Regions from separate parts of the Acidovorax sp. FW305-C-20-28 genome, predicted to be linked through region 1. Evidence: predicted binding sites of a transcription regulator. Region 1 holds the regulator's gene; the other holds the start of a gene.
The links. The regulator sigma-54, encoded in region 1, starts transcription at its own class of promoters, with help from an activator protein. The targets are predictions, from matches to a motif close to TGGCANGNAANCTGCTTT.
Positions count from the first base shown of each region.

Region 1 (15,754 bases):
TGGCGCCGCGCACCGGGTTGTAGCCCTTGCCCTTCTCAGCGCCATCGGTCTCGGGGATGGCATCGGTGCCATACAGCGCGTCGTACAGGCTGCCCCAGCGCGCGTTGGCGGCGTTCAGCGCATAGCGCGCGTTCAGGATGGGCACCACCAGCTGCGGGCCGGCCTGGGTGGCCAGCTCATCGTCCACATTGGCGGTGGTGGCCTGCACGTTGGCGGGCTGGGGCACCAGGTAGCCGATCTTTTCCAGGAAACCGCGGTAGGCCACCATGTCGGTGATCGGGCCGGGGTTGGCCTGGTGCCAGGTGTCCAGTTCGGTCTGCAGGCGGTCGCGCTCGGCCAGCAGGGCGATGTTGCGCGGTGCCAGGTCGGCGACGATGGCGTCAAAGCCCTTCCAGAAGGCGGCGCTGTCCACGCCGGTGCCGGGCAGCACCTTGTCTTCGACGAAGCGGAACAGGGAGGTGGCCACTTGCAGGCCGTGGATGGAAGTGCGGTCGGTCATGGGAGTGCCTCGGGCGGTTGGATGTGGACAAAAGCAGGGCCCACCATGGCAGGCCATGGGCACACTGTATTGCAAATGTTTGTCGATATAAATATGCTCAAAAGCTGGAAACCAATGACTTTTTCGCAAAAATAGAGGGCTCCACCGCCCGCCCACCTTCCGGATCCACGCCATGGACAAGCTCAAGGCCTTTGAATCCTTTGTTTCGGTTGCCACGCGCGGCAGCCTGACCGCCGCTGCCAAGGCCGAGGGGGTGGCGCCGGCCATCATGGGCCGCCGGCTCGATGCGCTCGAAGAGCACCTGGGCGTCAAGCTGCTGGTGCGCACCACCCGGCGCATCAGCCTCACGCACGAGGGCAGTGCCTTTCTGGAGGACTGCCAGCGCCTGCTGTCCGACGTGGCCAATGCCGAGGCCAGCGTGTCCGAAGGCGGCGTCAAGGCCACGGGGCACCTGCGCATCACGGCACCGGCCGGTTTTGGCCGGCGCCATGTGGCGCCGCTGGTGCCGCGCTTTCGCGCCGAGCACCCCGATGTGACGATCTCGCTGAACCTCAGCGACCGCGTGGTCGACCTGGCCGGCGAGGGTTTCGACTGCGCCGTGCGTGTGGGCGACCTGCCCGACTCCTCCCTGGTCAGCGTGCGCATTGCCGACAACCGGCGGCTGTGCGTGGCCACGCCCGGCTACCTCCAGCACCACCCGGCCCCGCGCCACCCGGGCGAACTGCCCTCGCACGACTGCCTCACCCTGTCCAGCGAAGCCTCGCAGACACGGGGCTGGGCCTTTCGCATGCCGCTCGAAGGCGGCGGCACCGAGGTCGTGCACCTCAAGCCGGGCGGGCCGCTCGATTGCTCCGACGGGCAGGTGCTGCACGACTGGTGCCTGGCCGGCTATGGCATTGCCTGGCGCAGCACCTGGGAGGTGGAGGCCGAGATCGCGGCCGGCCGCCTGGTCGAGGTGCTGGAGGACTTTGCGGCGCCGCCCAATGGCATCTACGTGGTCTTCCCCCAGCGCAAGCACATGCCGCTGCGCGTGCGGCTGTGGATCGACTTCCTCAAGCACCATTACGCGCAGCCCGCGTTCTGGCGCGGCATGCCGGCCCCCTGACCAGGGTCTTGCGCCTGGATGCACGGTGCCGGCCGTGGCAGACTGTGCACTCCATGTCCGAGCCCACGCTCCTGGTCGCCGATGACCATCCCCTGTTCCGTACCGCCGTGCTGCATGTGCTGCGCGAGCGCCTGCCCCAGTTCCGCACACTGGAGGCGGCCAGTGCGGCCACGTTGGGCGCCGCCTTGCAGGAGCATCCCGAGGTCGAGCTGGTGCTGCTGGACCTGAGCATGCCCGGCGCCCGCGGCTTCTCGGCCCTGCTGCACGTGCGCGGCGAGTACCCGGAACTGCCCGTGGTGATCATCTCGTCCAACGACCACCCGCGCGTGATCCGCCGGGCCCAGCAGTTCGGCGCCGTGGGCTTCATTCCCAAGTCCGCACCGGCCGAGGCCATGGGCGCGGCCATCGAGGCGGTGCTGGCCGGCGACAGCTGGTTCCCGCCCATGGCGGCCGAGCGTTCCGAGGCCGATGCCGAACTCGCCGCCCGCCTGGCACAGCTCACGCCCCAGCAGTTCCGCGTGCTGCTCTACCTGGCCGATGGCCTGCTCAACAAGCAGATCGCGGCCGAGATGGGGCTGGCCGAGAACACCGTCAAGGTGCATGTCACCGCCGTGCTGCGCAAGCTCGCCTGCCACAGCCGCACCCAGGCCGCGGTGCTGGTCAAGGGCCTGGAGACGGAAGACGCCGCTTCCGCCTGAGGCCGGCTCAGCGCTCGCGCAGCCGCAGCAGGGTCTGGCTCATCAGCGCACGCAGCGCGGGCGCACGCACCGGCTTGGCCAGAAAGCCCCAGCCGCGTTCGGCGGCCTGGCGCCGCAGGGTGGCATCGCGCTCCGCCGTCACCAGGATCACGGCGGGCGACTGGCCCCAGCGCTGGCACAGGGCCGCATAGACGTCCGGGCCGTGGTGGCCGGCCCCCAGGTTCACGTCCAGCAGCACCAGCTCGGGCGCCTGGCCGGGCCGGGCCTGGCCCAGCGCCTCAGCCGCGCCGCCGGCCAGGGGCACCTGGCAGCCCCAGCGTTCCAGCAGGGCCCGGGTGGCGGTGCAGGTCGGTCCGTCGTCCTCGATCACCCAGGCGCTGCTGCCGTGCAGCGGTGCGTCCTCGGGCGGTTGCTGCGTGGTCGCGGGCGCCGGGGTCTGCGGCACGGCGGCCGCATCGCCCAGGGGCACCAGCACCCAGAACACACTGCCCCGGCCCAGTTGCGAGCGCAGCCCGATGGGGTGGCCCAGCAGCCGGCCCAGGCGCTCCACGATGGCCAGGCCCAGGCCGGCACCCCGGTCATCGGCACGGCCTTCGTCCAGGCGGCGGAACTCCTCGAAGATCTCGCGCTGCAGCGCTTCGGGGATGCCCGGCCCTTGGTCGTGCACCTCGATGCGCAGGTGGCTGTCGCCTACGCGCCGGCAACCCACCACGATGCGCCCGCGCCGGCTATAGCGGATGGCGTTGGAGACGAAGTTCTGCAGGATGCGGCGCAGCAGGTTCTCGTCGGTGCGCACCACCTGGCGTGTGGGCACGCACGAGAGCTGCAGGCCCTGGCTCTCGGCGAGCACGCCGAAGTTGTGCGCCAGCACCTGCAGCAAGGGGCCCAGGGCCACGTCGTGGATGCGCACCTCAAGCTGGCCCGACTCCATGCGCGAGATGTCGAGCAGGCTGTTGAGGATGGCGTCCTGCGCGGCCAGGGCCCCGTCGATGCTGTCGGCCGCATGCCGGCCGGCCTCGTCGTGCAGGTGGCCGCGCAGCAGCGAGGTGAACATGCGCGCGGCGTTCAACGGCTGCAGCAGGTCGTGCACGGCGGCCGCCACGAAGCGCGTCTTGTAGCGGTTGGCCTGCTCGGCCTCGCGCCGGGCCGCGTCCAGGTCGCGCGTGCGGTCGGCCACGCGCTGCTCCAGTGCATCGGCCAGCGAACGCAGTTCGCGCGCGGCGTTCTTGTAGCTCGTGATGTCGGCATAGCTGGTCACGAAGCCGCCTTCGGGCAGCGGGTTGCCGCGGATCTCCAGCACTGTGCCATCGCCCTTGGCGCTCTCGTGCAGGTGGGGCAGGCCGCTACGCAGGTGCGACAGGCGCCGTTCGATGGCGTCGTCCACCGGGCCCGCACCCAGCAGGCCACGGCGCGCGTTGTGGCGCAGCAGCTCCGCGATGGGCCGGCCCACCTGCATCAGGTCGGCGGGGTAGCGGAACAGCTGCACATAGCGCGAATTCCAGGCCACCAGGTTCAGGTCGGCATCGATGATGACCACGCCTTGCGGCAGGTGCTCCAGGCTGCGCGACAGGCCCGTGTCGGTCTGCTGCGCCGCCTGCTGCGCGGCCTGCACGATACCGTCCTGCGCGGTGCGCAGCTCCTGGGCGTGCTGCTGCAGCACGGTCTCCAGCTCCTGGCGGCTGCGCTGGCGCAGCGAGGCCAGGCGCTGGCGCTGGCGCACGAACAGCACCAGCAGGGCCAGCGCCAGCCAGCCTCCGCCGCCAGCTGCGGCCGCCCAGCGGCTGTCGGCCACGCTGCTGTGGGTCTCGTGCACCAGGTGCAGCTGCCACGGGGTTCCGGGCAGGGGTTGGGTCTGCCACAGCAGGCGGCCGGGCACGCCCGGCAGATCGGCGGTCTGCAGGCGCACCAGGCGGCCGCCGTTGTCCATGTGCTCGTCCACCCGGTAGTCCAGCGGGCGCAGCGGCTGGTCGGAGTACTGGCGTGTCGTGGCCAGCTCGCGCCGCTCGGCATCGGAAAGGGGCTCGAGCAGCCGGTAGCGCCAGGCATCCTGGCTCGCCAGGAAGACCACGCCATGCGCGTCGGAGGCGAGCACGATGTCCTCGGTCTGCAGCCACTCGCGCTCCAGCTCCTGCAGCGCGATCTTGATCACCACCAGGCCCAGCGGTTCACCCTGTGCGTTGCGGATGGCCTGCGACAGGAAGTAGCCCGGCTCGCCCGTCGTCACCCCGATGCCGTAGAAGCTGCCGCTGCCCAGCGCCAGGGCCTGCTGCACGTAGGGGCGAAAGCTGTAGTCCACGCCCACGTTGCTCGTCGCCGTGCGCCAGTTGCTGGCCGCCACGGCCAGGCCCTCGCGGTTGATCAGGGTCAGCGTGGAGGACTGGCTGGCGCCGTTGGCACGCTCCAGCTTGCGGTTGAGCCCGTCCACCTCGGCCGGGCTCTGGGGCCGGCTCAGCGCCTCGTACAGCTGCGCGTCCAGTGCCAGCACCTCGGGCAAGGTGCGGTAGCGGTCGATGCGTTGGCCGAGTGTCTGCCCGTACAGGGCCAGTTGGCGCTGCACGCTGTCGCTCTCTTCGTGGAGCGAGTGCTGCCAGGCCCATTGCCCGGCCACGAACATGCTGGCCGCCATGCCGGCGAGCAGGGTCAGCACGGTCCAGAACTTGCGGCGGTGGGGCAGGGGCATGGCAGGGGCGGGTGTCCGCGGGCGTTTTTCGGTGCGCCGCCGGCAGGAAGAGGGCGGCTGCCCGCACCGGCGCGGTGCGCCTGCGAGTGTGCCGCAGCTTCTGCGGGGCTAAGTATTTCCACTAGGTCGTGCGGGCGTTCTCCCTATGGGAGCGCCAGCGACTACTACCAATTAGCTATCTGCTGAAACGGCGTGCAGCGGTACAAACGGCAGCCTCGACGCACCCCGCTGGTGCGGTTTCCGTGACTTCTGGAGTCCCCCATGCACGCCATTCCTGCCCAGGCCACCCCACCGGTGCACCTGCCGTTCTACCGCCAACTCTACTTCCAGGTGGTGCTCGCCATTGTCCTTGGGGTGCTGCTGGGCCATTTCGAGCCGGCCTACGGCGAAGCGCTCAAGCCGCTGGGCGACGCCTTCATCAAGCTGGTGAAGATGATCATCGCCCCGGTGATCTTCCTGACCATCGTGACCGGCATCGCGGGCATGTCGCAGCTCTCCTCCGTGGGGCGCGTGTTTGGCAAGGCCATGGCCTACTTCCTGTTCTTCTCCACGCTGGCGCTCATCGTCGGCATGGTGGTGGCCAACGTGGTGCAGCCCGGCGCGGGCATGAACATCAACCCGGCCGACCTGGACCAGACGGCCGTGAAGACCTACGTGGCCAAGTCGCACGAGATGACGCTCACCGGCTTTGCCATGGACATCATTCCCAAGACCCTGGTCAGCCCCTTCGTGGGCGACAACATCCTGCAGGTGCTGCTGGTGGCCGTGCTGTTCGGCATCGGCCTGGCCATGGTGGGTGAGGCCGGCCGCCCGGTGCTCAACTTCCTCGAAGCGCTGACCACGCCCGTGTTCAAGGTGGTGGCCCTGGTCATGAAGGCCGCACCCCTGGGGGCCTTCGGCGCCATGGCCTTCACCATCGGCAAATTCGGCCTGGGCTCGCTCGTGAACCTGGCCTGGCTGGTGGGTTCGTTCTACGTCACCTCGCTGCTCTTCGTGCTGGTGGTGCTGGGTTTCGTGGCGCGCCTGTGCGGCTTCTCGGTGCTCAAGCTGTGCCGCTACCTCAAGGCCGAACTGCTGCTGGTGCTGGGCACCTCGTCGTCCGAGTCCGCGCTGCCCTCGCTGATGGAAAAGATGGAGAAGGCCGGCTGCAGCAAGTCGGTGGTCGGCCTGGTGGTGCCCACGGGCTACTCCTTCAACCTGGACGGCACCAACATCTACATGACGCTGGCTGCGCTGTTCATCGCCCAGGCCACCAACACCGAGCTGACGCTGGGCCACCAGGTTGCCCTGCTGCTCGTGGCCATGCTCAGCTCCAAGGGCGCAGCGGGCGTGACGGGCGCGGGCTTCATCACCCTGGCCGCCACCCTGGCCGTGGTGCCCGAAGTGCCCGTGGCCGGCATGGCGCTGATCCTGGGCGTGGACCGCTTCATGAGCGAGTGCCGCTCGCTGACCAACTTCATCGGCAATGCCGTGGCCACCGTGGTGGTCTCGCGCTGGGAAAACGCACTCGACTACCAGCGCCTGAATGCCGCGCTCGACGGCCATCCGCTGCCGGACGTTGCAGCGGCTTCCCCGGTGGTGCCCGCCGACGTGGCGGCCCTGGCGCGTCCTGTGGCCTGATCGCGGACGGCCCCCTGGCGGGGAGCGAAGGGGCATGCCTGCAAGGGCCTGCCCCTTTTTTTGCCTGCGGTTGCCGGTGTCGGGCAGGGCGCCTGCCCGCACGGGCCGTTCATCGCGCACAATCGCCGCGAAACGACCCAAGCAAAGGACCCGCGATGACCCTCGAAGCCGTACTGGCCGCACTGCACATAGTGGCCATACTGACCCTGGTGGTGTTCCTGTCGAGCCAGGCGGCGCTGTGCCGCACCGAATGGCTCAATGCCGCGGTGGTGGAGCGCCTGGCCCGGCTCGACGCCATCTACGCCGCCTCGGCCATGGTGCTGGTGGCCACGGGGCTCGCGCGCGTGTTCTTCGGCGTCAAGGGCATGTCCTGGTACATCTCCCAGCCCATGTTCCACCTCAAGATCACGCTGGTGGTGGCGATCGCCATCGTCTCCATCTTCCCGACCATCGCCTTTCGCCGCTGGCTGCGCCAACTGCGTGCCAACGGCGGCCTGCCCGATGCGGCCGAGGTCGCCCGCGTGCGCCGCCTGGTGATGCTGCAGGCCCATGTGATCCCCGTGGTGGCCGTGATCGCGGTGTTCTGGGCGCGCGGCTGGTAGAAAAAGAAAACCCGCCGGGCAGCAGGCCGGGCGGGTTGGTCTTGGCTGGCGGGGCATCCCGCTCAGGGCTTCACTTCTTGAGGCAGTCGCTCATGAAGGCCTTGCGCTCGTCGCCCTTCTTGCCGGCGGCTTCGGCGTTGCAGGTCTTCATCTTGTCCTGCTGGGTGGCGGGCTTGTTGGACAGGCAGGTCTTCATGAAGGCCTTGCGCTCATCGCCCTTCTTGTCGGCCGCTTCGGCGTTGCAGGTGGCCATCTTGGTCTGCTGCTTGGTGGGCGCTGCGGCGGCAGAGGCCGCTGGTGCTGCCGGGGTGGCGGCTGCAGCCGGTGCAGCGGCCTTGGCCGGGGCTGCAGGGGCATCGGCAGCATGCGCTGCGCCGAACGAGAGAACCAGGCCCAGGGCCGTCAGGGAGAGAAGCTTTTTCATGTAGTGCTCCGGTGGTAAGGGCATCCGATGCAATCCACATCGGATTGCCCGATTACAACGTACGGGCATCGGCCGGCGCTGACACGCGCGCCCGGCGGCAAGAATTCTTTACGATCTGTTGCGAAGACGCAGCGCCTTGCGGGCCCGCCAGGGCCGGATTTGGTGGCGTGGGCCATACACCTGGCCAGGGCGTCCTTGGCCGGCCCCGTAAAATCCCCCGATGCTCTCTGTCAAACACGATCTGCTGGCCGCGCTCGCGGCCGAGCTGGACACCCTTTCCCCTGGCGCAGGCGCCAAGGCGGCGTTCGAATCCCCCAAGGTGGCGGCGCACGGCGATTTCGCCTGCACGGCGGCCATGCAATTGGCCAAGCCGCTCAAGCTCAACCCGCGTGCGCTGGGCGAGCAGCTCAAGGCCGCGCTCGAGGCCACGCCGGCCTTCACGCGCTGGGTGGATGCCATCGAGATCGCCGGCCCCGGCTTCCTGAACATCCGCCTGAAGCCCGCCGCCAAGCAGGAGGTGGTGCGCGAGGTGCTGTCGGCCGGCGAGCGCTTCGGCTACCAGGCCGACCGCGGCGCCAAGGTGCTGGTCGAATTCGTCTCGGCCAACCCCACGGGCCCGCTGCACGTGGGCCACGGCCGCCAGGCCGCGCTGGGCGACGCCATCTGCAACCTGTTCGCCACGCAAGGCTGGAGTGTGCACCGCGAGTTCTACTACAACGACGCGGGCGTGCAGATCCAGACGTTGACCCACAGCACCCAGCTGCGCGCCAAGGGTTTCAAGCCCGGCGACGAATGCTGGCCCACCGACCCCGACAACCCGGCCAGCAAGGCCTTCTACAACGGCGACTACATCCAGGACATCGCCAACGATTTCCTCGCGAAGAAGACCGTCAAGGCCGATGACCGCGAATACACCGCGAGCGGCGACGTGGACGATGTGGAGTCGATCCGCCAGTTCGCCGTGGCCTACCTGCGCAACGAGCAGGACAAGGACCTGCAGGCCTTCAACCTGAAGTTCGACGAGTACTACCTCGAATCGAGCCTGTACACCAGCGGCCGCGTCGAGGCCACGGTGGGCAAGCTCGTGGCCAACGGCAAGACCTACGAGCAGGACGGCGCCCTGTGGCTCAAGAGCACGGACTACGGTGACGACAAGGACCGTGTCATGCGCAAGAAGGATGGCACGTTCACCTACTTCGTGCCCGACGTGGCCTACCATATCGCCAAGTGGGAGCGCGGCTACACCAAGGTGGTGAACATCCAGGGCACGGACCACCACGGCACCATCGCGCGCGTGCGTGCCGGCCTGCAGGCGGCCGAGGTGGGCATCCCGCAGGGCTACCCCGACTATGTGCTGCACACCATGGTGCGCGTGGTCAAGGGCGGCGAAGAGGTCAAGATCAGCAAGCGCGCGGGCAGCTACGTGACCCTGCGCGACCTGATCGAGTGGACCAGCAAGGACGCCGTGCGTTTCTTCCTGCTCAGCCGCAAGCCCGACACCGAGTACACCTTCGACGTGGATCTGGCCGTGGCGCAGAACAACGACAACCCGGTGTACTACGTGCAATACGCGCATGCGCGCATCTGCTCGGTGCTGCGCAGCTGGGCCGAGCAGGGCGGCGGCGACGTGGCCTCGCTCCAGGGCGTGGACCTGTCCGCCCTGGAAGGCCAACAGGCCCAGGCGTTGATGCTGCAGCTGGCCAAGTACCCCGAGATGCTGACCGCCGCCGCCGAGGGCGAGGCGCCGCACGACGTGACCTTCTACCTGCGCGACCTGGCGGCCAGCTACCACAGCTACTACGACGCCGAGCGCATCCTGGTGGACGACGAGGCGGTCAAGCGCGCGCGCCTGGCGCTCGTCGCCGCGACCGCGCAGGTACTGCACAATGGCCTGGCTGTGCTGGGCGTATCGGCTCCGGCCAGAATGTAAGCAACCACTACCATGAAGAAAAAGCAACTGGGCGGAACCATCATCGGCTTTATCGTGGGCGTGATCTTCGGCCTGGGGGCCGCGCTGGCGGTGGCCGTGTACGTGACCAAGGTACCCGTGCCCTTCCTGAACAAGGGCGGCGCGCGCGGCACCGAACAGGACGCCGCCGAAGCGCAGAAGAACAAGAACTGGGACCCGAACTCGCCGCTGTACGGCAAGAACCCGGCCCGGCCGCCTGCGGCTGCCGCGTCTGCCCCCGCCACGGCGGGCGTGGCCCCGGCGCCCGCGCCCACCGCCTCGGCGCCTGCCGTGGCCGCCGCGGCCTCTTCGGCCAAGCCGGCTGCAGCCGCCAAGCCCGGCAGCGCCGACCCGCTGGGCGACCTGGCAGCCGCCAAGGCCGCTGCGGCGCCGGGCAACAGCGCCGACCCCTTCGACTACTTCGTGCAGGCGGGGGCTTTCCGCACCCAGGCCGATGCCGACGCGCAGCGTGCCAAGCTGGCCATGCTGGGCTGGGAGGCCCGCGTGAGCGAGCGTGAGCAGAACGGCCGCACGGTGTTCCGTGTGCGCGTGGGGCCCTTCACCAAGCGTGACGACGCCGCCCAGCTCAAGGACAAGCTGGACACCACTGGCGTGGAATCCGCCCTGGTGCGGGTGCAGCGCTGACGGTGCAGGCGGGCCGCTGCCCGCCTGAACTTTTTCCAGGGGCGTGGCTCACACCCCCAACACCAGACCAAGGAGTGTCTTTTTCATGAAACGCCGCGAGTTTTCCCTGTCTGCCGCTTCCGCAGTGGCTGCATCCGCCCTGGCCCTGCCCGTGGCCACCCCCGCACTTGCGCAGGCGCGCCAGTTCAAGGAGGGCAAGGACTACCGCAAGCTCGACAAGCCGCTCACACCCGATGCACCGGCCGGCAAGGTCGATGTGATCGAATTCTTCTGGTACGCCTGCCCGCACTGCAACGCCTTCGAGCCCACGCTGGAAGCCTGGATCAAGGCCGCTCCCAAGGAGCTTTCCATCCGCCGCGTGCCCGTGGCCTTCAATGCCAGCTTTGTGCCGCTGCAAAAGCTGTACTACACGCTCGAAGGCATGGGCAAGGTCGGCGAACTGCATGCCCGGGTCTTCCGCGCCATCCACGTCGAGAAGGTCAAGCTCGCCAAGGACGAGGAGATCATGGCCTGGATCGCCACGCAGGGCGTGGACGTGGCCAAGTTCAAGGAAATCTACAGCTCGTTCACGGTCTCCAACCAGGTGCGCCGTGCTTCGCAGCTGCAGGACGCCTACGGCGTGGAAGGCGTGCCCTCGATGGGTGTGGCCGGCCGCTACTACACCGACGGCACGATGGCGGGCAGCATGTCCGTGGTGCTGCAGGTGGTGGATCAACTGGCGGGTGTGGCGCGCAAGGCCTGACCCTGGCCTGGCGGGACGACCTCCTGCTGCCGACCCAAGCCCGCACATGCGGGCTTTTTTCATGGGGTGTCGCCACGGGTGGCTACAATGATCTGCAAGATTCGTGCCCTATGAACTACCGCATCCTCCCGACCCTCCTCCTCGCGGCCCTGGCTGTCGTCCAGACCGCGGCCCATGCCGAAAAGGCCGACCGCAACAAGCCCATGAACATCGAGGCCGACGCACTGCGCCACGATGAGCTCAAGCAGACCAGCGTGTTCACTGGCCGGGTGGTCATGACCAAGGGCACCATCGTGTTGCGCGGTGCGCGGCTCGACGTGCGCCAGGACGCGGACGGCTACCAGTTCGGCGTGGTCACCGCCGAGCCGGGCAAGCGCGCCTTCTTCCGCCAGAAGCGCGACACCCTGCCAGGCGCGCCCGACGAGTTCATCGAAGGCGAGAGCGAGGTCATCGAATACGACGGCCGCGCCGACAATGTGAAGTTCATCACCCGTGCGGAACTGCGGCGCTTCCGCGAATCCACGCTGACCGATGAGATCACCGGCCAGGTCATCGTCTACAACAACCTGACCGACGTGTTCACCGTGGATGCCAAGCCACGCAGCAGCACCAATGCCGCGGGCGACGCGCCCGCACCCGGTGGCCGCGTGCGCGCCATCCTGTCGCCCAAGGAAACCCCGGCCGGTGCCGCGGCACCGGCCGCACCGGCCTCCGGCACCACCCTGCGCCCCAGCAGCACCCTCGGCGGCGCCAAGTGAGCGAGGCTGCCGTGAACACCGTCGCCGCGTCCCCGGCGGAAAGCCGGCTGGAGGTGCACCACCTCGAAAAATCCTATGGCAGCCGCAAGGTCGTCAAGGACGTTTCGCTGGTCGTGCAAAAGGGCGAGGTCGTCGGGCTGCTCGGCCCCAACGGCGCGGGCAAGACCACCTCGTTCTACATGATCGTGGGCCTGGTGCGCAGCGATGCCGGCGATATCCGCATCGACGGCCATTCGGTGGCCCACATGCCCATCCACCGGCGCTCGCGCCTGGGCCTGTCCTACCTGCCGCAGGAAGCCTCGATCTTTCGCAAGCTCACGGTCGAGGAAAACGTGCGCGCCGTGCTCGAGCTGCAGCGCGGCGAGGACGGCCAGCCCCTGGCGCGTGCCGTGATCGAGGAGCGCCTCACGGCCCTGCTGACCGAGCTGCGCGTGGAGCACCTGCGTGCCTCGCCCGCACTGGCCCTGTCGGGCGGCGAGCGCCGCCGCGTGGAGATCGCCCGTGCGCTGGCCACGCAGCCGCGCTTCATCCTGCTGGACGAGCCGTTTGCCGGCATCGACCCCATCGCGGTGATCGAGATCCAGCGCATCATCGGCTTCCTGAAGGCACGCGGCATCGGCGTGCTCATCACCGACCACAACGTGCGTGAGACGCTGGGCATCTGCGACCACGCCTTCATCATCAGCGACGGCCACGTGCTGGCCCAGGGAACCCCGTCCGAGATCGTCGACAACGCCGAAGTGCGCCGGGTCTACCTGGGTGAACACTTCCGCATGTAGCCCCACGATGGAACGGACGCCCTTTGCCCACCCGCCTTCGCTGCAGTCCCGGAAGGACGCGCGATGAAGCCCGGCCTGTCGCTGCGCGTATCGCAGCACCTGGCGCTCACGCCGCAGCTGCAGCAATCGATCCGGCTGCTGCAGCTGTCCACGCTGGAGCTGGGCCAGGAGGTCGAGCAGATGCTCGACGAAAATCCGTTCCTCGAACGCAATGCCGACGAGGCGCCGCGCGAGGAGTTCGGCGTGGACACGGCCGATGCGCCGGCCCAGCCCGATGAGTACAGCTCCGACGATGCGGTCTACTCCAACGCCCCGGGCAGCAGCACGCCGAGCGAGTCCGTGGCCGACACGCCCCAGGGCGATGGGGAACTGGGCAGCAGCGCCAGCGACGAGCCCGACTGGAGCGGGGATGGCACAGTGGATGTGTCCCCCAACGATGCCGAGTGGGGCGGCGATGCGCCGGCCCGCAACCGCAACGATGGCGAAGGCGACGAGGCCGATGCCACCGAGCTGGCCCGCTCGCACGAATCGCTGACCGCCTTTCTGCACCGCCAGGCCCTGTCGCTGCGCCTGTCCGAGGTGGACAGCGCCGCACTGCGCTTCCTGATCGAATCGCTCAACGACGATGGCTACCTCGAAGAGCCCCTGGAAGAGCTGGCCATCGCCCTGGCCGGCCCCGACGATCTGGAGCAGATCGAGGAACTGGTGCACCGCTTCACCGTGGCCCTGCGCCTGCTGCAGAGCTTGGAGCCCGTGGGCGTGGGCGCCCGCAACCTGGGCGAATGCCTCACGCTGCAGCTCTCGGCCCTGGCGGCCGACGAGGACAGCGATGCCGACCCCGACACCGTGCAGACCGCGCTGCGCGTGTGCCAGCAGCCGCTGGAGATGCTGGCACGCCGCGACATCCGCCGCCTGACCCAGCTGTGCGGCGACGGCGAGGAGCGCACACGCGCCGCCATGGCCCTGATCGCCCGGCTGGAGCCGCGCCCGGGCCGCAAGTTCGTCGATGTGGAGCGCAACATCATCGTGCCCGACGTCATCGTGCGCAAGGCCGGGCGCGCCAACGGCCGCGACGGCCAGCACAATTTCATCGTGGCGCTGAACCCCGACGTGATGCCGCGCCTGCGCGTGCACGACATCTACGCCGGCGCCCTGCGCGGCCACAAGGGCGGCGAGGGCCACCAGGCCATGCAGCAGCGGCTGCAGGAGGCGCGCTGGTTCATCAAGAACATCCAGCAGCGCTTTGACACCATCCTGCGCGTCTCGCGCGCCATCGTGGAGCGGCAAAAGAGCTTCTTCACCCATGGCGAGCTGGCCATGCGCCCGCTGGTGCTGCGCGACATTGCCGACGAGCTGGGCCTGCACGAGTCCACCATCAGCCGGGTGACCACGGCCAAGTACATGGCCACGCCCATCGGCACCTACGAGCTCAAGTACTTCTTCGGCTCGGGCCTGGGTACGGAGACGGGCGGCAATGCATCGAGCACGGCCGTGCGTGCGCTCATCAAGCAGTTCGTCGCGGCCGAAAGCCCGGCCAAGCCGCTGTCGGACAGCCAGATCGCCGAGATGCTCAAGGAGCAGGGTATCGAATGCGCACGCCGCACCGTGGCCAAGTACCGCGAAGCGCTCAAGATCGCACCCGCCAACCTGCGCAAAGCGCTCTGATCAGGGCAGGTTGCGGAAGGCGCGGCTGGAGATGCTGACGGCATTGCCGTCCGGGTCCTTGGCATTGGCGAAGGCATAGCCCTTGGCCTGGTGCGTGGGTCCGAACTCCAGCCCCTGCGCCAGCGCCTGGGCCTTGAAGGCCTCCACTTCCGGCACATGGAAGCACAGCTTGACCCCTGCCTGCCCGAGCTTCACGCTTTTGGCCGCCTGGTGGATGAGGATGCCAGCCCCGCCACCGGGGGCGTGCAGCTCGATCAAGCCCTCCACCACCACCTCGCCCGTGGTCTCGAACCCGAAGTGCGCGCGGTAGAAGGCGGCGCTGCGCTGCATGTCGCGTGCATAGACCATCACGGTGCCGAGGACGGCAGGCAGAGCCATGGTCAGGGCGCCTTCGTCGCCGGCGCACGCCGCAGCGAGCGCAGCAATTCCAGAGCCTGGGCCGTGGGCTCCTGCGGTGCGCCGTTGACCAGCACCGTGAAGGTCACGCGCAGCTCGTTCATGCCCAGCACCCCCTGGGTCAGGTGCTTGTAGCCATCGGGTTCGGGCGCGCGGTCGGTGGCCGAGAAGTAGTAGCCCGTCTTGCCCGGGGCGCCCAGGTCCTGGAGGGGCAGATCGCTTTCGACGGCCTTGGGTTTGGCCCGGGCAGCGCCCGCCTGCACCAGGGCCCGCAACTCCTCGGCCGTGGGAGCCTTGGGCGCACTGCCCACGGGCCAGATGGGCGTGATGAGCATCTGCAGCACCTTGGCGTCCGGGCCGCTGATGGCCACCGAGGGCGGCAACTCCGCATGCGGGCGGCGCACCTGGGCGCGCCAGGGTGCCGGCAGGTCCATCACCAGGTCGTCGCGGCCGGGCAGGGGCACGCGCAGTTCTTCGGCAAGCACGGGCAGGCACAGCGCAAAGGCCATGGAAACAAGGGTGGTACGGAACATGGGGTGTGTTTATTGGCGTTTGGCAAAGACGGCGTCGTAGGACTGGGTGCTGAAACCGTTCACCCGCTGGCCATTGGTGAGCAGCACCGGCACGCCGCGCGCACCGATCTGCGCGAAGGCGGCCTTGCCGGTCGGGGTGTCCACATCGAATTCGCGGTAGGCGATGCCCTTGCCGCCCAGGTAGGCCTTGGCCGCCTTGCAGTAGCCGCACCAGGTGGCCATGTAGAGAGTGACCTCGCCCCGTGGCTGGGCCGCGGCAGCCGGGGCCCCTGCGGAGGCCTGGCCGGGCGCGGCCGGCGGCAGCGGGTTGCCCGGCACCACGCTGATGGGCGGGGCTTCGAGCTTCATGGTCTTGTGCCCCGCACCGGACGCGGGCGGCTGGTCGCTGTAGACCACCTTGCCATTCGGGTCCACGGATTTGTAGAGCGTCTGGGCGTGTGCCGTGCCTGTGAGCGAGGCCACCACCAGGGCGAGGATCAGGCTGCAGCGCAGGGGGTGCATGGGGGCTCCGGGTAAAATCGGCATCCCGGGAGCATAAGAGACTTCTGCCGCCCCGCGGTCCGCTGGGGCCATGCCTCACCCGTATGGGGCACCCTTGCAGCCCCCGATACCCTTTGCCGGGCTTTTCCGCAGGGCGCCATGTCCCCGGTTCGCTGCCTT
Region 1 covers NZ_JBYSYM010000004.1:20,370-36,123, forward strand. The annotation lists gene AC3WOH_RS06555 (malate synthase G) at 1-499, opposite strand, end outside; gene AC3WOH_RS06560 (LysR family transcriptional regulator) at 672-1,604, shown strand; gene AC3WOH_RS06565 (LuxR C-terminal-related transcriptional regulator) at 1,658-2,302, shown strand; gene AC3WOH_RS06570 (hybrid sensor histidine kinase/response regulator) at 2,310-4,982, opposite strand; gene AC3WOH_RS06575 (dicarboxylate/amino acid:cation symporter) at 5,244-6,602, shown strand; gene AC3WOH_RS06580 (DUF2214 family protein) at 6,758-7,204, shown strand; gene AC3WOH_RS06585 (PsiF family protein) at 7,275-7,628, opposite strand; gene argS (arginine--tRNA ligase) at 7,849-9,558, shown strand; gene AC3WOH_RS06595 (SPOR domain-containing protein) at 9,571-10,221, shown strand; gene AC3WOH_RS06600 (thiol:disulfide interchange protein DsbA/DsbL) at 10,307-10,963, shown strand; gene lptA (lipopolysaccharide transport periplasmic protein LptA) at 11,074-11,721, shown strand; gene lptB (LPS export ABC transporter ATP-binding protein) at 11,733-12,500, shown strand; gene AC3WOH_RS06615 (RNA polymerase factor sigma-54) at 12,564-14,165, shown strand; gene AC3WOH_RS06620 (VOC family protein) at 14,166-14,543, opposite strand; gene AC3WOH_RS06625 (hypothetical protein) at 14,546-15,094, opposite strand; gene AC3WOH_RS06630 (glutaredoxin domain-containing protein) at 15,104-15,595, opposite strand.

Region 2 (15,754 bases), on a different contig from region 1:
TGTCGGCACCGGCACCCAGGTTGATCGTGTGCGCAGCCTGGGCGTTGAGCGACACGACAACGCCATTCGAGCCTGCGAGCGTCAGCCCCAGGGCCTTGGTCAGTGCCGTTGCATCGACCCCGGTCACCTGCGCGCCGGTCACCGTGGTGGTCAAGGCCTGGTCGCCGAGGATGACGATCCCTTGCGCCTGGGCCGCACTGATCTTGGCCTGGTTGGCCGTGGTGGCGGCCACCGTGCCGGCGGTGCTTTTCACGGTCAGGAATTCGACGTTCGCCACGATGATCTCGTCATGGCCCGTGGCATCGGCCAGCACGACATGGGCGGAATCCGCCGGGCCTGAAGCGCCGGTGAAGTTCACTGTCAAGGCACCGCCGGCCAGGGAGTTCTGGATGCCTACGACGGTGTCCAGTTGGACACCCGAGAACGTGGCCGGGCCCTCGGCAGCATCGATCCGGAGTTCCTGCAGGCCGGAGGCACTGTGGGCATCAAATGCGGCCCCCGATCCTGCGGTGATGAAGATTTTCTCGATGTTGCGCAGTTGTGGAGCCACCGTGCTGCCAGCGGCCAGGGTCGCGATCAGCGTGTCGACACCCGCAGCGCCATCGATCGCGTCGGCCGTCGAAAGAAGCCCCGCCGTGCGCGCAAGAATGGTGTCGTTGTTGGCCGTGGTCTTGAATTTGGCCTCGGTCGCTGCCGGCGATACCGCATCGTCGCCGGACGTCAGCACAATGGTGATGCCCGTGACAGGCATCTCAGGCTCCCCCCCGGTATAGCCGGTGTTGGCAGGATTGCTGGAGTAATGGTAGGAGTCCACCAGTTCCTTGTTCCAAGCTACCGCTGCCGCATTGAACACGGCCTGGTCGCCCGTGGCATGTTCCAGCCCCGATAGGATCTGGCCCAGTTGCAGGGCGACGATGCCGACATTGGCCTTGCCCACCGCTTCGAGGTAATCCCGCAAGGCGTTCTGCAGGCCCGCGTTGGGCAGCACGCCCAGGTTGCCCAGAAGCTTGGTGGACAGGGCATCTTCTGTCATACCGGCAAAGCCCGCACCGAACGACAACGCGAAAGCCTGAACACCGTTCGCAGCAACCCAGGCCAACTGGTTGTTGTACACCGTGTAGGAAGGCGACTGGTCATTGAACACCCGGTTCAGGATCGTCGTGACGACGTAGGGCTCATCGAGAAAATTCTGTGCCATCAAAAGCTCCGTAAAAGACCGATCAGGCCGAGGTCCACGAGGCATCGGCCAAGGCCGTCACTCCGGTCAGCTTGATCAGGCTGTCGTTTTCACCCAGCGCAGCCGCCCCGTCGTTCACGAGGATGTAGGTGTCTGCCCCATAGCGAAAGGCAATGGCCTTGTTGGCGCCCGCCGTGGTGGCGGCCAGGGTTGCTGCGACCAGCAGTGAGGAAGATGCTGCGATGCTTGCCAACTCGGCATTGCCGGGCGCGGCCTTGGCCGCAATGCTGGCACTGGCCAGTTGGAGCACATCGGTACCGCTCTGGAAACCAGCCACCTCGATGGCCGAAGCGGCCAGCGTGGCCGAGGTGCTGATGTCCATGTTCTGGGCCGTCATGCCCGCCAGGCCGGCGATGGACACTGTATCTGCGCCAGCACCCAGGGTGACTTTGTGCACGGCCAGCGAGTTCAACGCAATGGAAACCCCCTGGGTTCCGGAAAGCGTCAGGTCCAGGGCCGCCATGTACATCCCCGAGGCGTCGATCACAGACAGCTTGGCGCCCGACACGGTGGTGGTCAGGGACTGGACGCCGCTGATCACGATCTTCTCCGCCTGCGCAGCAGTGATGCGGGCATGGTTGGTCGTGGTGGCCGCCACGCTGCCTGCCGTGCTCTGTACATGCAAGGTCTCAACGCCAGCGACGATGATTTCGTCGTTGCCCGCAGCGTCTGCGAACACGATCTTGGCGGAATCGGCCGGTCCGCTGGCGCCCGCAAACTGCACGGTCAATGCGCCCCCCGCGCCGGAGTTCTGGACACCGACGGCGGTAGCCAGGCCCACCCCGGAGAAGGAGGCGGGGCCAGCGGCGGCATCGACCCGCAGTTCCGCCAGCCCGGTCGCACCGGCTGCGCTGAACTCGGCCCCTGCACCCGCGGTGATGAACACCTTTTCGACGCTCTGGAGCGTGGGCGCCACGGACGAGTCTGCCGCCAGGGTCGCCTTGAGGGTGTCGATGCCCAAGCCGCCATCGATGGAATCGGCACTGGACAACATGCCACTGAGAGGGGCCAGGATCGTGTCACCCCAGTTGCTGGTCTGCGCGGAAGAGATGGTGTCATCGCCTGCTGTCAGCGACAAGGTTCGGCCAAAGTCGCCGATGGGGCCCGCGGGTGACGGCACGACGTTGGCGGGATTGGCTGAATACAGGAACGAAGCCTCCAGTTCGGCATTCCATGCCACCGCGGCGGCCTTGTACCCAGCCATGTCGCCCGTGGCATTCTCAAGGCGCGACAAGATATCGCCCAATTGCAGGGCAACGATGCCGACGTTGGCCTTGCCTACGGAAACCAGATAGTCCTTGACGGCTGCTTGCAGACCGGCATTGGGCAACACCCCGAGATTGCCCAGGATCTTGGTGGACAGCTCGTCCTCCGTCAGGCTCGCAAAGCTGGTCCCGAACTGCAGAGCGAAAGCGCTGCTCCCGAGAGAGACGAGTTGCGCCTCTTGGGTGCTGAACATGGCATAGGAGGGGGACACATCGTTGAACGCCCTGTTCAATATGGTAACGGCCTGGTCCAGGAAGATGGTCTGAGGCATCACAAACTCCATGGCAACAAAGATGCGTGGAGCCTAGGGGCAGGCACGACAGCGCCGTGTGTCAACAATCACATAAAAACATTTTGCAACCCAATATGAAACGCTTCCAGTGAAGCCCGTGCACGCGGGCTTCACTGCACGCCGCAGCTCAAGCGGTTGCAGCCGTGATCGAATCCAGCGGCCAGCGCGGCTTCACATCAAACGCGTATTCGGTCGAGGCCTGCTGCTGCCCCGACTCCAGGCGCATCGCAGCGGCCATGGCGATCATGGCGCCGTTGTCGGTGCACAGGTGCAGCTCGGGGTAGTGCACGCGCACCTTGTTTTTGGCGCAGGCTTCGTTGAGCTGTTTGCGCAGGTGGCGGTTGGCGCCAACGCCGCCGGCCACGACCACGCGCTTCATGCCGGTCTGCTTGATGGCCGCCAGGGTCTTCTTCACCAGCACCTCGACGATGGCGGCCTCGGTGCTGGCGGCCAGGTCGGCCTTGCGGGGTTCGAGTTCATCGCCGAGCTTCTTCGCCTGGGTGAGCACGGCGGTCTTCAGGCCCGCGAACGAGAAATCCAGGTCGCCGCTGTGCAGCAGCGGGCGCGGCAGCTTGAAGGCTGCAGGGTCGCCCTGCTCGGCCAATTTCGACAGTGCAGGCCCGCCGGGGTAGCCCAGGCCCATGAGCTTCGCCGACTTGTCGAAGGCCTCGCCGGCCGCGTCGTCGATGGTTTCGCCCAAAATCTCGTAGTGGCCCACGCCGTCCACACGCATGAGCTGGGTATGGCCGCCGGAGACCAGCAGCGCGACGAAGGGGAACTCGGGCGGGTCGGCGCTCAAAAAAGGCGAGAGCAGGTGCCCCTCGAGGTGGTGCACGCCCAGCACGGGCTTGCCCAAAGACGCACCCAGGGCGCAAGCCACGCCCGCGCCCACCAGCAACGCGCCGGCCAGGCCCGGGCCACGCGTATAGGCCACCACGTCCACATCGGCCAGGTGCTTGCCCGATTCGCCCAGCACCTGGGTCGCCAGGGGCAGCACGCGACGGATGTGGTCGCGGCTGGCGAGTTCGGGCACCACGCCGCCATAGGCCTGGTGCATTTCGATCTGGCTGTGCAGCGCATGCGACAGCAGTGCGGGCACCTGGCCGTCCGTGCGCGTCTCCACCAGGGCCACGCCGGTTTCATCGCAGGAAGACTCAATGCCCAGTATCAACAACGTCATGCCCTCAAGTGTAGAGGCCCTGCGCCCGCCGCGAGGCGCCACAATCGGACAACCCCACGCACTGCACGCCTCCCGCCCCTCCATGGCCGACGCCCTCCACTTCCATTCGCCCCAGACGGCGCAGATGCTGCTCATGGCCCAGCAGGTACGCGCCTGGGAGCGCGTGGCGCCCGCCGAGTACCAGGCCCTGCAGCAGCGCCAGCTGCACACGCTGATGCGCCATGCCCACCAGCATTCGCCCTTCTGGCGCCAGCGGCTGGAAGCGGCCGGCTGGCCTGCATCGCCGCACACGGTGCTAGCCCGCCTGCCTGTGCTCACGCGCGCCGACCTGCAGGCGCACTTTGCCGACGCCCGTGCGCGCTGGCCCGGGCTCAGGGACGAGGATGTGGCCGCCTCCGTCACCTCGGGCTCCACTGGCGAGCCAGTGCGTGTGGAAAAAGCCAGCGCCATGTACTCGCCCCTGTATGCGGCCATTTCCTGGCTCGAAGCCCAGTGGCACCAGCGCGATGCCCGAGGCAAGATCGCCGTGCTGGGCACGGGCCTCACCGATGGCACGCAGGACACCTGGGGCGACATGTACGCCGCCATGGGTCTGCGCGGCCCCTGCGTGCTGCGCAATATCACCCAGCACGGCATGGAATCGCACCTCGAGTGGCTGCTGCAGGAGCAACCCGACTACCTCAAGTGCAGCCCGTTTGCCGCGGCCGAACTGGCGCGCATGGCGCTTGCGCGCGGCGTGCAGCTGTCCATCCGGCAGGTGATCTCGCAGTCCGAGCGCGTCACACCGGCCCAGCGCGCCCTGTGCCGGCAGGCCTTTGGCGCAACCATCATCGACCGCTACTCCTGCGAGGAGACGGGCTGGATCGCCTTGCAGTGCCCCACGCACGAACACCTGCACCTGCTGGGCGCGACCACGCTCATGGAGATCGTAGATGACGACGGCAGCCCCTGCCCTGTGGGTGTGTCGGGCCGGGTGCTGGTGACCAGCCTGCACAGCTTTGCCATGCCCATCCTGCGCTACGAGCTGGGCGACATCGCCGAGTGGGGCCCGACCTGCGGCTGCGGCATGGTGTTGCCTGTGATCGCGCGCATGGGCGGCCGCACCCGGCACCTGGTGCACACCGCACGGGGGCCCCTGCCCATGCCCTTTCTGGGTGATGAACTGGGCCGCATCGAATCCATCCGCGCGTTTCGCATGCGCCAGTACGCGGACGGCACGCTGCAGCTGCAGATCGAGGCGCCCCAGGCGCTCACGGCCGGCGAACACGCCGCCGTGCGTGCCGTGTTCGCCGCCAATGGCATGGCCGACCTGCCGCTGCATGTGGAGCAGTTGGAGCGCATCGACTGGCCTGCCGGGCGCAAGCGCGAGGAGTTCGAGCGCGTGGACCGCCTCTTCACACCCGCCAGCCCGACCTGACTGCGCTTGCTTACTGCGGCCAGACCTTGCCCTTGTTCACAAAGGCAGCGCTGCCGGCCCGGTAGCCGAAGTAGACCTCGACATTGGCTGCCCGCATCTCGGCTTCGGTGAAGTCCAGCGAGGGCTTGAACTGCAGCGTGGCAGCGTTGGTCACCTGGCTCGCAAAGGCAATGCCCTCGGTGTCTGCCGGCACCTGGCTGGTCCAGGTGCCATCGCCCTTGCGGAAGAACCACAGGTCTGGCGTGGAGCCCGTGGCCGGAATGCGCGCCGCCACCCAGGCGCTGATCTTGGGGTTGGCTGTGACGTCGGCGGCAGCCTGCGCCAGGGTGATGCCCAGTTGCAGCGGCTGGCCGGCCGTGGACAGCACGGCCGTCGACACCGTGGCGACCGCCGAGGCCTGGCCGCTCGCCTGCTGGTCCGTGGTGCTGCTGGTGCCCACGGCAGGGCTCGGGCCCTCCACCGGGTCGGGGTAGGTCGAGCTGGTCCAGGTGATCGCCGCATAGCCGGCCGCGTACCGGGCCATGTCCACGTCGATGGCGCCCTGCACGTCGTACAGCGGACTGCCGTTGATCTGGCGGATGTAGAGCCAGTTGCCCTGGCTCGTGCTGCCCTTGTTCGCATCGAGCTGCCCGCCGACGAAGCGCACCGTGCCACCGCCGTCATGCACCACCAGGTGGTCGTCACCCGGCTCGTTGACCAGGCGCGCGAACGTGGTGTCGATGTGCTCGGTGGCCTGCACGTTGGCGTACTCCGCGGCGCTCAGGGCCGCTTCGCGCACCGGTGCCGCGCCGTAGCGCAGTGCAAAGGCCGCTTCGGTGCGCTGGGGCGCATAGCCCGAGAACATGAACGAGCGGGTGCCTGCAGGGATGAAGACCTTGAATTCCTTGTACTGCAGCTGGTAGTTGGTGAACTCGGGCAGCGCCAGCGATCCACCGCCAGGGAAGGCGCAGCCGCCCGTGGCATAGCCGATGGCGCAGCCTGTGACCCCCTCGGGCGCGTACTGCTGCTTGAAACCGATCTTGCTGTCGAAGGTGTAGTTGTAGGTGCCGGCGGCCGGTGGCAGCGCGATCTTGAGCGCCGACTGGTGCAGCGAGACGAAATTGGCGGCGTGGGCCCACGGGGCCAGCACAGAAAGGCACAGAACAAGCAGAAACCGCATTGAAAACCACTCCAGGAACAGACGACGGACAGCCCAAAAAAGAAGCGCCCCCTGAACGCCACGAGAACCAGGCTCGCGGCGTTCGCAAGGGCACTTCACCATTCGATTATAAAAAATAACTTTTTTACAAGCTCCGCCATGCGGGTGGAGCCGACAGGTGCAGGCGCGCCCCGCAGCGCCAGGCACACGGGGCGAGACTCTGAGGGACGATCCTCCGGGAAGTTCCGGTAAAGATCCGAGCGTTACACCTGTGAGCGCAGGCCAGCCTGCTGCGCCCTGCGCGCCGCCAGCAGCTGCTGCACCATGGACGAGAGGGGCGTGGTCTGGGTGTCGAAGCGCGATTCGGGTGCGCCTGGCACCTCGTAGGCCCCATCCAAGCCGGTCAGGCCGGTGATCAGCCCGGCCCTGGCACGCGCGTACAGGCCCTTGGGGTCGCGGCGGGCGCATTCTTCCACGGGCGTGCTCAGGTGGATCTCATGGAATTCGCCGGGCGCAAACAGGGCACGCACGCGCTGGCGGTCTGCCTCGAAGGGGGAGACAAAGGCGCACACCACGGTCAGGCCGTTGTGGGCCATCAGGCGCGCCACCTCCCCGGCGCGGCGGATGTTCTCGGCCCGGTCGGCGGCCGACAGCCCCAGGTCCGAGCACAGGCCCTTGCGCAGCTCATCGCCGTCGAGCACGCAGGCCCGGCCACCGGCCTGCTGGAGGGCATCGGCCAGCGCGGTGGCCAGGGTGGTCTTGCCTGCGGCCGGCAGGCCGGTGATCCAATAGACGAGAGGGGCGGTCAAACAGGGCTCCTGCGTGGGCGGGGGGGAGTCAACAAGGTGCTTGTGCTCCTACTGTATGCCAGCCACGGCCCTGCCAGGCACCGAAAGTGGCACCCCGGCCTCCCCGGGCCCTCCCTTCTTACCAGCGGTCCGAGCGCATGCGCAGTTCCCACCCACCACCGCGCAGCTCGTACACGCCCACGGCGCCGTAGCGCTGCTCACCCTTGTCGTCCCAGGTCATGGTGCCGATCACCGGGGCATAGCCGTTGATGCTGTGCATGGCCTTGGTGATGTCCTTGGGCGCGGCGGACTTGGCCTTCTGGATCGCGGCGGACAGCACGTAGGTGCTGTCGTAGCTGTAGTGGCCGCCATAGGCCGGGGCCTTCTTGAACTCGGCCACGTACTTTTCGAGGAAAGGCTTGCCGGTGGTGAATTCCTTGGCCTCCAGCACCGGCGAGGTGGCGTAGATGCCTTCCACGATGCCCGCGCCCTTGGCCATGTCGGTGGTCTTGATGGTGTCACCGCCCAGCAGGCGCACCTTGGTGTGGCCCGCCTTGCGCAGGGCCTCCAGCAGGGCGATGGCCTGGAAGTCGTTGAGCGTGGAGACGATCACCTCCACCCGGGCGGCCTTGAGCTCGCCGGCCAGGGCCTCGAAGTCCGTGGTCTTGTCGTCGAAGGACTTGCGCACCACGACCTCGCGCTTTTCGGCCTTGAGCTGCTCGGCCGCGCCGTCGGCCAGGCCCTTGCCATAGGGGGTGCCGTCGTCGAGCGCGGCATAGCGGCTGGCGCCCAGCTGCGTGGCCGCGAACGAGCCGATGGCCCGCGCCTGCAGGGTGTCGTTGGCCACCATGCGGAAGGTGGTGGGAAAGCCCAGCTGCGTGAACTTGGGGTTGGTGGAGATGGCGATCTGCGGGATGTCCTTGGCCGCGTAGATGGGAGCGGTCTCGATACTCACGCCCGAATTCAGGTGGCCGATGACCGCCACCACGCCGGCATCCACCAGCTGCTGGGCCACGGTCTTGCCGGTGGCGGCGTCGGCCTTGTCGTCCACCGAGACCACTTCCAGGGTCACGCGCTTGCCGTCCACGGTGTAGCCGCCCTTGTTGAGCTCGGCCACGGCCAGGTTCACCCCGTTGAGCAAATCCTGGCCCAGGGCGGCCAGGGGGCCGCTCAGGGGCTGGGCCACCCCGATCTTGATGGTGTCGGGCACTTTGCCGCAGCCCGCCAGCAAGGCGGTGGCGGCCACGGCGGAGAAGGCCAGGCTGGCCGAGAATCGGCGCCGGTCGATGGGCAGGTTCATGCAGGAAACTCCATATCAGTGTGTCAATGTGACCGGATGTATATGCGACGCCGCAAAGAGGCGCTATCGGGTATGCCCTCCCAATACACACTCTATTAGCAAGTTTCAGGCCCCCGCCGCCAGCGGCCCGCCAAAACCAGGGTAGACCCCGGTCTGCACCAGCCCGGCGCACCAATTTGTGGCGTAAATCTTGCTATGCTGACGGCATGAACGAGGCCTTGCGCATAGTGGTGGTCGCCCCCGATCTGGCGGTCACCGACCCCGATGACGAGCACGCCCTGCTGCAGGCAGAGCGCTCGCGGGCGCTGCGCATCGGCCTGCTGGAAAACAACTTCAACCTAGTGGCTACACTGCCGGCGGATGTGTTCCTGAGCGAGCGACTGGCCCAATTGCAGCCCGACCTCATCATCGTGGACGCCGAGAGCGAGGCCCGCGATGCGCTGGAACACGTGGTGATGGCCACGCGCAACGAGCGCCGCCCCATCGTCATGTTCACCAACGACGAGGACACCTCGCACGTGAAAGCAGCGGTGGCCGCCGGCGTGTCGGCCTACATCGTGGCCGGGCTGGCGCCCCAGCGCATCCGCCCCATCCTGGACGTGGCGATGGCGCGCTTCCAGCACGAGCAGGCACTGCGTGCCGAGCTCGCCGACGCCAAGACCGAACTCAAGGACCGCAAGACCATCGACCGCGCCAAGGGCCTGCTGATGGAGCGCCAGGGCCTGACCGAGCAGGCCGCGTACGAGAAGCTGCGCAAGACGGCCATGGACAAGGGCCTCAAGCTGGTCGACGTCGCACAGCGCATGCTCGACGTGGCCGATCTGCTGGGCTGACAGCCCCGCGGGCATCGCGCGCGACGCCGCCAACGCGCGGCGCACCACTCCTGCCCGCCCACCGCACTGCGCATGCCCGCGATGGTGCACCGCACAACACCTGTGCAGTCGAACCCGGTGCATGGCGCCTGCATCCCCATGGTGCATCTGCCAGAAACTCCTTTGAAACAAGGCTTCTTCGCTATCAAAAACATAGCAACATGGCGAGCAAGAAGGCTGGCACGGCGCTTGCATTACCGGGACAAGACCAACGAAGGTCTTCGATGAGCGGTATCCATCCAATGGCGGGCGGGTACCCCTCGCCACCGGACAGAGGCGTCCCCACCCGCGCTTGGCACTGCGTGACTTTCTTTTTGAAGTTGCAGCAGCCCGGCGCCGGGGGGACGCCTTTTTTGTTTTTCAAGCCACCAGGGAAGCAACCATGACCGATCTGCTCAAAACCAGTCTCAACCGCCGCACCGTGCTGCAGGCCGCCACCGTGGGTGCCGTCGGCGTGAGCCCCGCCCTGCGCGCCCTCGTGCATGCACAGGGCTCGGACGCGCCCGAGAAGAAGGAAGTGAAGATCGGCTTCATCCCGCTGACCGATTGCGCCAGCGTGGTGATGGCCTCGGTGCTGGGCATCGACAAGAAATACGGCGTGACCATCATCCCCACCAAGGAAGCCAGTTGGGCCGGTGTGCGCGACAAGCTGGTCAACGGCGAACTGGACTTCGCCCACGTGCTCTACGGCCTGGTGTATGGCGTGCACCTGGGCATTGCCGGCCCCAAGAAGGACATGGCCGTGCTGATGAATCTGAACCACAACGGCCAGGCCATCACGCTGTCTAAGAAGCTGGCCGACAAGGGTGCCGTCAATGGCGCCGGCCTGGCCAAGCTGATGGCCAGCGAGAAGCGCGAATACACCTTTGCCCAGACCTTCCCCACGGGCACGCACGCCATGTGGCTGTACTACTGGCTGGCTGCACACGGCATCGACCCGATGAAGGACGCCAAGGTCATCACCGTGCCGCCACCGCAGATGGTAGCCAACATGCGCGTGGGCAACATGGACGGCTTCTGCGTGGGCGAGCCCTGGAACCACCGCGCCATCATGGACGGCATCGGCGTGACCGCCACCACCACCCAGGACATCTGGAAAGACCACCCCGAGAAGGTGCTGGGCACGACCTCGGAGTTCGTGCAGAAATACCCCAACACGGCACGCGCCGTGACCGCCGCCATCCTGGAGGCCGGCCGCTGGATCGACGAAGGCCTGGCCAACAAGAACAAGATGGCCGAGACCATTGCCGGCAAGGCCTACGTGAACACCGGTGTGGATGCCATCAACCAGCGCATCCTGGGCCGCTACCAGGACGGCATGGGCAAGACCTGGGACGACCCCAACCACATGAAGTTCTACAACGACGGCGCGGTGAACTTCCCCTACCTGTCGGACGGCATGTGGTTCCTGACCCAGCACAAGCGCTGGGGCCTGCTCAAGGACCACCCCGACTATGCCGGCGTGGCCAAGGCCATCAACCGCACCGATGTCTACAAGCAGGCGGCCACCGCCTCCAAGACGCCGCTGCCCAAGAGCGAGATGCGCACGCACAAGCTCGTGGACGGCGTGGTCTGGGACGGCAAGGACCCCGCCAAGTACGCCGACAGCTTCAAGCTCAAGGCCTGAGCATCCACCGCCACCCGATCGCCCCACGTTCCCACCCGCACAGGAGATCCACCATGGTCAGTGCCGTTTTCCACTCCCCTCCCGCCGCACTGCCGGCCGATGCCGCGGCAGCGCCTGCCCGCAGCACGGCCGTGCAGGCCGAGGCCCGCAAGCCAGCCCCCGCCAGCGCACCCGCAACCCGCTCCCCGCGCGACTGGGCCGCGCTCTCGCGCAGCTTCTGGATGGCCGTGCTGCCGCCGCTGTGCGGCCTGGGCCTGCTCATCGGCCTGTGGGCCGTGGTCTCCACCACCACCGGCGGCAACATCCCCAGCCCGCGTGAAACCTGGACGCAGGCCGTGGAGATCTTCAGCAACCCGTTCTACCGCAACGGCCCCAATGACCAGGGCGTGGGCTGGAACGTGCTGATGTCACTGGAACGCGTGGCCGTGGGCTTCGGGCTGGCGGCGCTGGTGGGCATTCCCGCCGGCTTCGTGATCGGGCGCTTTTCCTTCCTGTCGTGCATGTTCAACCCGCTGATCAGCCTGCTGCGCCCGGTCTCGCCGCTGGCCTGGCTGCCCATCGGCCTGCTGGTGTTCAAGGGCGCCAACCCGGCGGCCATCTGGACCATCTTCATCTGCTCCATCTGGCCCATGGTCATCAACACCGCCGTCGGTGTGCAGCGCGTGCCGCAGGACTACATGAACGTGGCCCGCGTGCTCAACCTGTCGGAGTGGAAGATCGCCACCAAGATCCTGTTCCCCGCCGTGCTGCCCTACATGCTGACCGGCGTGCGCCTGGCCGTGGGCACGGCCTGGCTGGTGATCGTGGCCGCCGAGATGCTGACCGGCGGCGTGGGCATCGGCTTCTGGGTCTGGGACGAATGGAACAACCTGAACGTCAAGAACATCATCATCGCGATCTTCGTGATCGGCATCGTGGGGCTGGCGCTGGAGTTTGCGCTCATCAAGCTGGCCACCGCATTCACATTCGAAGAGGTGAAGGCATGAACACCACCGCAGCACACGCATCCCATTCCACGAAGTTCATCGAGGTTCACGGGGTCGAGCAGACCTTCAAGACCGCCAAGGGCCTGTTCCCGGCGCTCAGGGACATCCACCTGACCATCGCCAAGGGCGAGTTCGTGGCCCTGATCGGCCACTCGGGCTGCGGCAAGTCGACGCTCCTGAACCTGATCGCCGGCCTGACCACGCCCACGGCCGGCGCCCTGCTGTGCGCCAACAAGGAGATCAAGGGCCCCGGCCCCGAGCGCGCCGTGGTGTTCCAGAACCACTCGCTGCTGCCCTGGCTGACCTGCTTCGACAACATCTACCTGGCCGTGGAGCGGGTGTTCGGCGGCCGCGAGAACAAGGCCCAGCTCAAGGCCCGCACCGATGCCGCGCTGGCCCTGGTGGGCCTGACGCATGCAGGCCAGAAACGCCCCGGCGAGATCTCGGGCGGCATGAAGCAGCGCGTGGGCATCGCCCGCGCCCTGTCGATGGAGCCCCAGGTGCTGCTGATGGACGAGCCCTTCGGCGCCCTGGACGCCCTCACGCGCGCCAAGCTGCAGGACGAGCTGCTGGAGATCGTGGCGCGCACACAGAGCACCGTGGTCATGGTGACGCACGACGTGGACGAGGCCGTGCTGCTGTCCGACAAGATCGTGATGATGACCAACGGCCCTGCCGCCACCATCGGCGAGGTGCTGCAGGTCGACCTGCCGCGCCCGCGCAAGCGCGTGGAGCTGGCCGAAGACCCGCAGTACGTGCACTACCGCAAGGCGGTGATCGATTTTCTCTACACGCGCCAGGGGCACGTCGAGAAGGCAGCCTGACACCCCGCGCCGCGAGGCGCGGCCGCAAGCACACGCGCCCAAGGCGCTGGCCGGCCCCGGTCAGCGCCTTTTTTGCAGGCTCAGTGCGTGCCTGTGATGTACTGCTCCAGCTGTTCGATGATGAATTTCTGCTCGGAGATGATGTCCTTGACCAGGTCACCGATGGAGATCATGCCCACGAGCTTGCCGTTGTCCACCACGGGCAGGTGGCGCAGGCGGCCGGTGCTCATGATCTGCATGCACTGCTCGCTCGACTGGTCGGGCCGCACGAAGCGCACGGCCGTGGTCATCACGTCGCGCGCCAGCGTGGCGGCCGAGGTGCGGCCCAGGAGCGCGATCTTTCGCGCATAGTCGCGCTCGGTGAAGATGCCCACGATGGCGTCCCCCTCGGTGACCACCAGCGCACCGATGCCCTTGTCGGCCATCAGCTGCAGGGCCGAGAGCACCGAGTCGGTGGGCCGGATGGTGTGCACGGTGGTGTCAGGCTTGGACTGAAGAATCTTGGCTACGACGGTCATGGAAACCTCCCTCTGAGAGACGTGGATCGGGCACACGGCCATTTCAGCCCATCTGCCCTGCCAGCGCAACCGCTAAGCAGCATGCGCGCGCGCCACTGATGTTTCTGCGCTGTTGCATTGCCCGGCGGTCGAAACAAATCGAAAAGAAACGAAACCGCGACGAGACCCCCGCTACGGGTTAACCCGGCACGATACACCCATGTTCAACGCGCTGGCTCTCTCGGGAACAAGCCTGCTGGACACCGCAGGGACTCTGTGGATTGTTTCTGATACCGGAACAGTTAATTGGCGACTGAGTGGTTTTTCATTGAACACCCCAGGCGTACAGTTCAACCCATCGATGAGCCGAACCCGCAAGGCGACTCACCGAACCCGGTTCAGCAGCTTGTTTGCATCGCAGCCGTTCCGGTTTTTTTGAGACGCTTTTTTTACTGCCAAAGGATTTCATCATGAACACGACCGCACGCTTCCTCTCCATCGCCGCTGTTGCCGCTTTCGCATCGTTCGGTGCCCAGGCTGACGAAGCCGACGCTTCGCAATTCGCCACCAAGTTCGACACCAGCCGCACCCGCGCCGAAGTGATGGCCGAAGCCTCTTCGATCGCCAAGACCCGCAGCCTGGAGCCCGCTGGCTCCCGCGTGGTGAGCTACAGCTCCACCGCCGACCGCGCTGCCGTGAGCGCCCAGGCCGCCAACGCCGTGCGCACCGGCCAGATCCCTGCCGGCGAAATCGGCTCGCTGTAACTCGCATCCAGTTTGCGATCAGCCCCGTATTCAGCAGTACCTCGTCTTCATTTTTTGATACTTCACAGGAGTTTCACCATGAACACCACCGCACGCTTTCTGTCGATTGCCGCCGTTGCCGCTTTCGCCTCCTTTGGTGCCCAGGCCGATGAGGCCGATGCCTCCCAGTTCGCCACCAAGTTCGACACCACCCGCACCCGCGCCGAAGTGATGGCCGACGCCGCCACCGTGGCCAAGACCCGCAGCACCGAGCCAGCCGGCTCGCGCGTCGTGTCCTACCAATCGACCGCCGACCGCGCTGCCGTGCAAGCCCAGGCCGCCGACGCTGTGCGCACCGGCAAGATCTCGTCGGGCGAACTCGGCTCGATGTAATCCGCCAGGCTGCAGCCCGCACTGCAGCCCATGCAAAAAAAGCCGGCGCCCCGCAAGGGGCGCCGGCTTTTTGCCGTCTGGAAGATGGATCGTGCTTACTTGCGTGCGGCCGCCACGGCGCCCTGCACTTCCTTCCACAGGTCTTCGCCCACATTGGTGGCGATGCTGGCGTTCACGGCGCCAAGCTTCTCGCGCATGCGGCTGGCTTCGGCAGACGACAGCTCGTTGACCTGCATGCCCTTGGCCTTGAGGTCGGCCAGCGCCTTGGCGGCTTCGTCACGCGTGTCCTGGCGCTCGAAGTCGCGGCTCTTCTTGGCGGCGTCGAGCAGCACCTTCTGCTCGGCCTTGGAGAGGCCATCCCAGTACTTCTTGCTGACCAGCACGATCCAGGGGCTGTAGACGTGGTTGGTCACGGTCAGGTACTTCTGCACCTCGTAGAACTTGCTCGACAGGATGGTGTTGTAAGGGTTCTCCTGGCCATCGACCGTGTTGGTTTCCAGCGCGGTGAACAGCTCCGAGAACGGCAGCGGCACGGCGTTGGCGCCCAGGGTCTTGAAGCTGTCGAGGAACACGTTGTTCTGCATCACGCGCAGCTTGATGCCGCTCATGTCTTCGAGCTTGGCCACGGGACGCTTGCTGTTGGTCAGGTTGCGAAAACCGTTCTCCCAGTACACCAGGCCCACGAGGCCCTTTTCCTGCAGCTTGTCCATCACCTTCTGGCCCACGGGGCCGTCGAGCACCACGTCGGCCTCCTTGGCGTTGTTGAACAGGAAGGGTGTGTCCCAGATCGCCATTTCCTTGGTGATGCCCACCAGCGTGGCGGTGGAGCCGACCATCATCTCCTGCGCGCCGCCGATCAGTGCCTGCTGCATCTGCAGGTCCGAACCCAGCGCAGCGGCGCCGATGGCGCGCACCTTCATCTTGCCGCCCGAGGCCTTCTCGACCTCCTGGGCGAACAGCTTGGTGGCGCGGCCCTGGTTGGACACCTCGTTGAGGCCATAGCCAAAGCGGATGATGCGCGGCTTGAAGTCCTGGGCGGCGGCCTGGAACGAGGTGGCGAAGGCGGCCACCGACAGGGCGGCCAGCAGGGTACGGCGGAAAGTCTTCATGGTTGTCTCCATTGTGGTGAGGGAGGGAGGGAACAAAGGGAAGGACATCAATTCAGGACGGCTCACCTCATCCAGTGGACGGGCG
Region 2 covers NZ_JBYSYM010000055.1:3,615-19,368, reverse strand. The annotation lists gene AC3WOH_RS33315 (bluetail domain-containing putative surface protein) at 1-1,198, opposite strand, end outside; gene AC3WOH_RS33310 (bluetail domain-containing putative surface protein) at 1,221-2,774, opposite strand; gene tsaD (tRNA (adenosine(37)-N6)-threonylcarbamoyltransferase complex transferase subunit TsaD) at 2,923-3,975, opposite strand; gene AC3WOH_RS33300 (phenylacetate--CoA ligase family protein) at 4,058-5,392, shown strand; gene AC3WOH_RS33295 (hypothetical protein) at 5,403-6,551, opposite strand; gene cysC (adenylyl-sulfate kinase) at 6,794-7,339, opposite strand; gene AC3WOH_RS33285 (branched-chain amino acid ABC transporter substrate-binding protein) at 7,458-8,618, opposite strand; gene AC3WOH_RS33280 (ANTAR domain-containing response regulator) at 8,825-9,451, shown strand; gene AC3WOH_RS33275 (CmpA/NrtA family ABC transporter substrate-binding protein) at 9,873-11,117, shown strand; gene ntrB (nitrate ABC transporter permease) at 11,171-12,103, shown strand; gene AC3WOH_RS33265 (ABC transporter ATP-binding protein) at 12,100-12,927, shown strand; gene AC3WOH_RS33260 (CBS domain-containing protein) at 13,008-13,445, opposite strand; gene AC3WOH_RS33255 (hypothetical protein) at 13,645-13,863, shown strand; gene AC3WOH_RS33250 (DUF4148 domain-containing protein) at 13,895-14,188, shown strand; gene AC3WOH_RS33245 (DUF4148 domain-containing protein) at 14,267-14,560, shown strand; gene AC3WOH_RS33240 (TRAP transporter substrate-binding protein) at 14,656-15,669, opposite strand; gene AC3WOH_RS33235 (TRAP transporter large permease) at 15,732-15,754, opposite strand, start outside.
Region 2: the regulator sigma-54 is predicted to act here: its motif matches at 9,669-9,686, upstream of AC3WOH_RS33275 (CmpA/NrtA family ABC transporter substrate-binding protein).